One region of the Foliimonas ilicis genome, then DNA from elsewhere that is predicted to be linked to it. Evidence: predicted binding sites of a transcription regulator. Region 1 holds the regulator's gene; the other holds the start of a gene.
What was found. Region 1 encodes PhoB, which activates phosphate uptake and scavenging genes when phosphate is short. Its sites were predicted from a motif close to TGTCATNNANCTGTCAT; they were not measured.
Positions count from the first base shown of each region.

Region 2: the regulator PhoB is predicted to act here: its motif matches at 2,374-2,390, upstream of ABFT80_RS16915 (esterase-like activity of phytase family protein).

Region 1 covers NZ_JBDUUH010000001.1:754,440-758,271, forward strand. Annotated here, with positions in the region: gene pstB (phosphate ABC transporter ATP-binding protein PstB) at 1-309, shown strand, start outside; gene phoU (phosphate signaling complex protein PhoU) at 333-1,040, shown strand; gene phoB (phosphate regulon transcriptional regulator PhoB) at 1,059-1,754, shown strand; gene ABFT80_RS03750 (ROK family protein) at 1,896-3,116, opposite strand; gene xylF (D-xylose ABC transporter substrate-binding protein) at 3,296-3,832, shown strand, end outside.
Region 2 covers NZ_JBDUUH010000007.1:212,245-216,076, forward strand. Annotated here, with positions in the region: gene ABFT80_RS16905 (alpha/beta hydrolase) at 1-214, shown strand, start outside; gene ABFT80_RS16910 (FMN-binding negative transcriptional regulator) at 233-889, shown strand; gene ABFT80_RS16915 (esterase-like activity of phytase family protein) at 964-2,304, opposite strand; gene ABFT80_RS16920 (anhydro-N-acetylmuramic acid kinase) at 2,411-3,538, opposite strand; gene tyrS (tyrosine--tRNA ligase) at 3,658-3,832, shown strand, end outside.

The DNA of each region.
Region 1 (3,832 bases):
GGCGGCCAGCAGCAGCGCCTTTGCATTGCGCGCGCAATTGCCGTTTCACCGGAAGTGATCCTGATGGACGAGCCGTGCTCGGCGCTCGACCCGATTGCGACTGCGCGCGTCGAGGAGTTGATCGACGAACTTCGCCAGAACTACACGATCGTCATCGTCACGCACTCCATGCAGCAGGCAGCCCGCGTTTCGCAGCGCACGGCGATGTTCCATCTCGGCTATCTGGTCGAGGAGGGTGCGACCGAAAAGATGTTCACCAACCCGGACGACAAGCGCACGCAGGATTACATCACCGGCCGCTTCGGCTGACGGTTGGGATACGAGGACAGATCATGGGCGAACATACCGTCACCTCCTTTGACGAAGAACTTGAGCAGATCGACCGCCTTATTCGTGAAATGGGCGACAATGCCGGTTCGATGGTCGCGGACGCCATTCGTGCGCTGCTTTCATCGGATTCCGCACTCGGCCAGCGCGTCGTTTCCGAAGATGCGATCATGGATGCGAAACAGCGCGAACTCGATGACCGTGCGATAACGCTTATCGCCAAGCGCCAGCCAATGGCGCAGGATCTTCGCGCTGTCGTCGGCGCGATCCGCATGGCCGGCGATCTGGAGCGCATCGGCGATCTCGCGAAGAACATCGCAAAGCGCGTCAGCGCGGTCGGCCAGACGGCGGCGCCGAAGAGCCTGTCGCACAGCATCGATTCCATGGCCGCGCTGGTTCTGGATCAGGTGAAGCTGGTCATCGACAAATATGTCGCGCGCGAACCGGATGCATTGCGCACGCTTCGCGCCGAAGACGAGAAGATTGACGTCAAATACACGGCGATCTTCCGCGAATTGCTGACCTATATGATGGAAGATCCGCGCAACATAACGGCGTGCACGCATCTTCTGTTCTGCGCGAAGAACCTCGAGCGCATCGGCGACCATGTGACCAACATTGCCGAAAATGCTTATTTCGTGATGACGGGCGAGCAATTGCCACCGAACAGACCTAAACTCGATGAAACCACGATGACGGTTCTTGCCGAGTAGAATGACGGGTGAAATGCGATGATCGCACCAAAAGTCATGGTGGTTGAAGACGAAGAACCCCTTGGCGTTCTTCTTCGCTACAATCTCGAATCCGAAGGCTATCAGGTCGAGGTCGTCGCGCGCGGCGACGAGGCCGAGATCAGGCTGCAGGAAAACGTTCCCGATCTGCTGGTGCTCGACTGGATGATCCCGGCGATTTCGGGCATCGAGCTTTGCCGCAGGCTGCGCATGCGTCCTGAAACGCAAAGGTTGCCGATCATTATGCTGACGGCGCGCGGCGAAGAAAGCGACCGGGTGAGGGGGCTTGCGACGGGCGCCGACGATTATCTCGTCAAGCCGTTCTCGACGCCTGAATTCATGGCACGCGTGAAGGCGCTTCTGCGCCGGGCAAAGCCGGAAGTGCTTTCGAGCATTCTCAAGGTCGGCGACATCATGCTCGACCGCGAAGCGCATCGCGTCTATCGCAAGAAAAGCGAGATCAAGCTCGGGCCGACGGAATTCCGGCTGCTGGAATTCATGATGCGGCATCCGGGCCGCGTGTTCTCGCGCAGCCAGTTGCTCGACAATGTCTGGGGCGAAACGATTTACATCGACGAAAGAACGGTCGATGTGCATGTCGGTCGTCTGCGCAAGGCGGTGAACACAGGCCGTATGCCGGACGTTATCCGCACGATACGCGGCGCGGGTTACGCGATCCAGGAAGACCAGCTTTAAGAGCCCTTTTGCAAATTCTACCCTGCCGGACATCTAGCGCAGTTTTCTGCGCTTCCGGTGCTCACGTACCAAATGTACGCTCCGCTCCGGTTCTCGAAAACCACACTATATGCCTCGGCAGGGCGAATTATCAAAAGGGCTCTAGGTCTTCGTACCGTTGCCCGGCGCGAAGATCGCGCTGTCGATATGGGTCAGCGCATGCATGGCGCTGCCCTCGCGGATGAGCGAGAACTCGTCCGGGATCGCGGCGAAGCTGATTGCCTTGTTGTGCTGTCCGCCTGCGGTGTTGGCTATCGCGTCGCGTAGTGATGGTTCGATCAGATCGAAAGCCGCGGCCCCTATGCCGACAACGGCGACCGGGGCAGGGTCAATCAGCGCGAACATGCTTCCCAAACCATAGCCAATTGCCTCGCCTGCGGTATGAAACGCGTCGCGCACGCGGCCGGGATGATTCCGGGCGCTTTCTGCAAGTTCCAGCATGTCGGCGTCGTCTATGTCGACCAGTGGGGCTACATCTTCGGCCAAACCGTGGGCATTGCGCCAGATCGCATAATTTCCGGCATAGGCCTCGACGCAGCCGCGCCGTCCGCACCGGCAAAGCGCGCCATGCGGCAGATGGTTCATATGGCCGAATTCGGCGCCGGATGAATGCGTGCCGGTGAACAATTCACCTTTGAGCATCAGTCCCATGCCGATGCCGTGCGACAGCAGGATGGCGATGAAATCGTTCTTGTAGCGATCCGGATCGCGCCAACGCAGCGCCACTGTGATCATGTTGCAGTCGTTTTCGACGGTCGAGGGAATTCCGAACCGTTTTTCGAGCAGATCGGCCAGTTCCAGATCTGTGTGGCTGGTGATCGGCGACCAGAGCATCTTGCGCGAATGCGAATCAGTGATGCCCTGCACGGCGATCATCAGGCGCAGGATCTTACGTTGCGTATTGTTCTTTTTGACTAGACGCTCGACCATCGCGATACATGCCTCAATCAGCTCTTCCTGAGAGAGTTCGAGCGTCGGCAGCTTGCAGCTTTCTTCGGCGACCATGACCCCGGAATAGTCGATCAGAGCACCTACCAGATGATTGAGGGACAGGACGATCGTGACCGTGGCGGCGGCCTTCGGATTAAGACCCAATCCCACCTGAGGCCTTCCGCGCCTTGATTTTGCTGTTTCTGCCGAGGCCGTCTCCACAAGAATTCCCTCACCCATAAGGTCGGACGAGATGGCGGATATGGTGGAATGGCTGAGGCCCGTGGCGTTCGCTATGGAGGTTCGAGATGGCTGTCCCGAGCGGCGCACTTCAGCGATGACCATCGCCCTGTTCCGGCGTCGCAAATCATCATGTCTTATTCCAGCCGGCATGTGGCTTAACTCCTCCCGCACCCGTCGCGGGCCTCTTGTTCGTGAGGGCCCGTTTACGGCGTACAGGCGGATATTGACAGAAGTCACGGCTTGCGCCACTATTTATTTCGGAGCTCGAAAAAAAGCTGCTCTGACGCTTTATAATCGTAGTCGCGCTTTCCGGCGCTTGGGAGGAAATCATGAATAAGTTTACCACCGCCATTCTGGCGGGCGTTGCCATGTCGCTATCGCTTTCGGTCGCGGCACAGGCGAAAGACAAGATCATCGGCGTCTCCTGGTCCAATTTCCAGGAAGAGCGCTGGAAGACCGATGAAGCCGCCATCAAGGCAGCTCTCGAAGCTGCGGGCGACAAGTATATTTCGGCCGATGCGCAGTCGTCTGCCGCAAAGCAGCTCACCGATGTTGAAAGCCTGATCAGCCAGGGCGCAAACGCGCTCATCATCCTTGCGCAGGATTCCAGCGCAATCGGACCGGCTGTCGAAAAAGCCGTCGCCGAAGGCATTCCGGTCGTCGGCTATGACCGCCTGATCGAAAACAAGGACGCTTTCTACCTGACGTTCGACAACAAGGAAGTCGGCCGCATGCAGGCGCAGGGCGTGTTCGACGTGAAGCCGGAAGGCAATTATGTCTTCATCAAAGGCTCGGGTGCCGATCCGAACGCAGACTTCCTGTTTGCGGGCGCGATGGAAGTGCTGAAAGAAGCGATCGATTCCGGC
Region 2 (3,832 bases), on a different contig from region 1:
CGATGCCGACAAGGTTGCCCCGCCGAAGGACGTTCAGGGGCTGGTCGACAAGCTTCACACGCAAAAGGGCATCACGATCACGCAGAAGACGCTGCCCGGCGCCAACCACTTCTTCTCCAATGACAGCGAATTGCTGCTGGAAGAATGCGCGGATTATCTCGACCGGCGTCTGGCTGGCGAATTGTCCGATCCCCGCCCAAAGCGTTTGAGATAAACAGAAGGACGAACAGCGATGTACCAGCCTCCTCATTTTGTTGAAACACGGCTGGACGTCCTGCACTCCCTGATCCGTACACACCCGCTCGGCCTGCTCGTTTCGAACGGGCAGGAAGGGCCGGTCGCCAATCCACTGCCCTTCCTGCTCGACTCCGATGTCTTGCCGAACGGACGACTGCGCGCTCATCTTGCCAAGGCAAATCCGCAGTGGCGCATGCTGGCCGATGACCCGGAAATCCCGGTACTTGTCGTCTTTCAGGGCGCAGATACCTATGTGACCCCATCCTGGTACGAAACAAAGCGCGAGACCGGAAAGGTCGTGCCGACCTGGAACTACGCAATTGTTCAGGTCCGTGGTCGGGCACGCGTGATAGATGACAAGGATTGGCTCCGCGCGCAGATCGCGGAATTGACCGAAAGTCACGAGACGAAGCGGTCGGAACCATGGCAGGTCAGCGACGCACCCGAAGCCTTCATTCAGGCACAGATCAAAGGCATTGTCGGCCTCGAGATCGACATTTCAAGCATCGAAGGCAAATGGAAGGTCAGCCAGAACCGTCCAGTCGCCGATCGCGCCGGTGTGGCGGAAGGATTGCAAACCGGCACTGAATCAGATGGCACGACCGAGATGGCGCATCTGGTGCGCCAGTATGGCGGATTAGACACCGAATAGGCCGGGCTTTCGCCCGTGCTAAACCGATGACAAAAAAGGGCTCCGCGAAGGAGCCCTTTTCGTTTCAGGCTAAATTATTCGGCTTTCAGGAACTCACCGACTTCAAGCAGGACGAATTCATTGTCGTCCGCCTTGTCCAGCGCGCGGCCTGCCGAGAACGGCAGATTGTTGTCATTGCCGACGATGATGTGCGTCTCATCGACCAGATCGACATTCTCGATCGTCACGAACGGCATGTCGTAAAAGCCTTCGCCGCCGCCCTGACGCTTCTTGTTGTCGGGGTCGGAGATTTTCAGAAGGTCGATATAGCCGATCTTGCGCAGCGCCTGCCCGACATTGTCATCGCCGAACGCTATTTTGTAGATGCGCTTGACCTTCGACGGGGTCGCGAAGCAATCGGGCGTCGGGTTCTTCGCATCCGCGCAAGCCTGTGCGGCAACGCCCGCGCCATTGTCGCGCTCGATAACCAAACCCTCGGTTTCGCTGATCATGTTGAAATCGCCGATCGCCTCGCCGCCTTCGGCCAGCGGATAGAGCCAGCTACGGCCCGTCCATTTCTTATCTGCAACATCGAATTCGATAACGCGCAGCGCAGTCTTTCCGTCAACCTGCTCGACCTTGCCGTCCTCTGCGTAAACCGGACCTTCCAGCAGTCCGTAAAGCTTGCTGCCGTCCTTCGACATGGCAAGGCCCTCAAAGCCACCGGAACGCTTCAGATTGAAGGCCGGGATTTTCGCGGTCGGATTTGCGGGCAATGCAAGTGCCGGATGATCGGGTGAGCGCACGGGCTGGCCATCGACAGTCGTTTCGAACACATCCGTCAATTTGCCTTCGAGATCGAATTTCAGGAGGTAGAGTCCAAATTCCTCCCCAATCCAGAATCCATCGGCAACCGGCTGGATCGATTCCACATCGAAATCACCACCCGTCAGGAAACGCGTGTCCGAACCTTCGAGAACGATTGGAAACGGTGACTTCTTGTCGGGATCGGTCAGGAAAAGCGTATCGATGCGCTCAACCTCGCCATTGTCCCAGTCGAAGCGCAGATGGTGAAGCATCAGTGCGGCGTCCGTCGAATTGAGTTTGTTGCCGAATCCATTGTCCGACATCGACCAGAACGTGCCGTCCTCCATCGCCTTGATACCGGAGAAACCCTGAACGGGCTGACCATCGAAAGGCAACGAAAGCCCGGTCGGACGCACGCCATCCTTGCCCGGAACAGTGCCCAGGCCTTCGGCGCGAAGACGATCCGGCGTCGAGAACTTGCCGGAGGTGCGCAGATGTTCCGGCGCATTTTCAGGTGCCGCGATGATCGTGTTCGCAGTCAGGATCGCATGCCCGACCAGCTTGGACGAAAACTCCTTGCCGTCGGCAAGCGCGGAAGACGAAGACAAGGCGAATATGGCGGCAGCCATGAAAAGGGAGCGTCGCATTTTGGGATACCCGATGTGATTGACAGGACGCAGCAGAGCTAGGTGCAGCGCATGTCGGGCGGGTGACGCTTTTATAAAAATTCAATGACTATCCCGGTTCGGCCAGTACACCGCCCGTCACAGGCTCGGCGCAACCGGTCGTGCTTGGAAATGTCAGCGGCAGACGGAGGCGCGAGCGAACCGCCAGATAGGCCCAGGCCTGCGCTTCCGTGGCGTCGCCGTCAAAGCCTGCATCTTCGGCGACGATGACGTCTGCGCCGGTTTTCGCAGCGCCGGAACGCAAATCCCCTACAATATGCGGGTTCTTGCGCCCACCGCCGCATACGATCCAAAGCTTTGGCTTCTCCGGCAGATGCTGCGCGGATTTGAGAATTGCCTCCGCGGAAACCGCGGCCAATGTCCGCGCGCCGTCTGAAAGTTCGAGATTTCGCGTGATTTCGAGCGTGAAATCGTTCCGGTCCAGCGATTTCGGACCGGTTTTCTCGAAAAACGGATTGTCGAGATATTGCTCGACCACGGAACGGACGATGCCGCCTTCACTGGCGATTGCCCCGCCGGCATCATAGGGAACACCGCCTTCGCTGCTCACCCATTGGTCGATCAAGGTGTTGCCGGGTCCGGTGTCGAATGCGACCGGATCGCCATTGGCTCCGACATAGGTAATATTCGAAATGCCGCCTATGTTGACGAAGACGACCGGGAAGCGGCCCGCATAGGGTGGCTTCAACGAACCGGCTAGTGCTTGATGATAAATAGGCACCAGCGGCGCGCCCTGCCCTCCATGAAGCATATCGTTGGCGCGCATGTCGTAAACCACTGGAATTGCCGTCTCACGAGCCAGCAATGCCCCGTCACCAAGCTGCACGGTCAGCGCTTCCTGCGGCCTGTGCAAAACGGTCTGGCCGTGAAAGCCGATCACATCCGGCTTTGCCCATTTTCCCGTTTGCGCTTGAAGGAATTCACGAACAGCAACAGCATGGCGCTCGGTAAGCGCCTTCTCCAGCGAGGCCAGATCGCCGGGCCGCTCCGTTCTCGTGCGGATTTCTTTTGCCGTCTCCAGCGCCAGTTCGATGCGTCTGCGGAAAACTGCATCATGGGAAACCGAAAGCGTCGGGCCTTCCTCTATAAAGCTTTCTCCATCGGTTTCGAGCGCCGCCACGTCGATGCCGTCCATCGATGTGCCGCTCATCAGGCCGATGGCGATGAATTTCTGCATAGCAGACATGTCCTTGTTTGCGCCGGAAACTTGTGATTCTGGCACTCGGGATGCTAAAGGCCCGCGATCCGCATTCCAACCATTTGCGGTTGTCCGCTGTTTTGCCGAAAGAAAAGATCATGTCCGACTTCAAGTCCGATTTCCTGCGCACGCTTTCAGAGCGCGGCTTCATCCACCAGACCTCGGATGATTCCGGCCTCGACGAACTGTTCGCGAAGGAAATTGTGACGGCCTATATCGGCTTCGATCCGACCGCATCGAGCCTTCACGCCGGCGGCCTGATCCAGATCATGA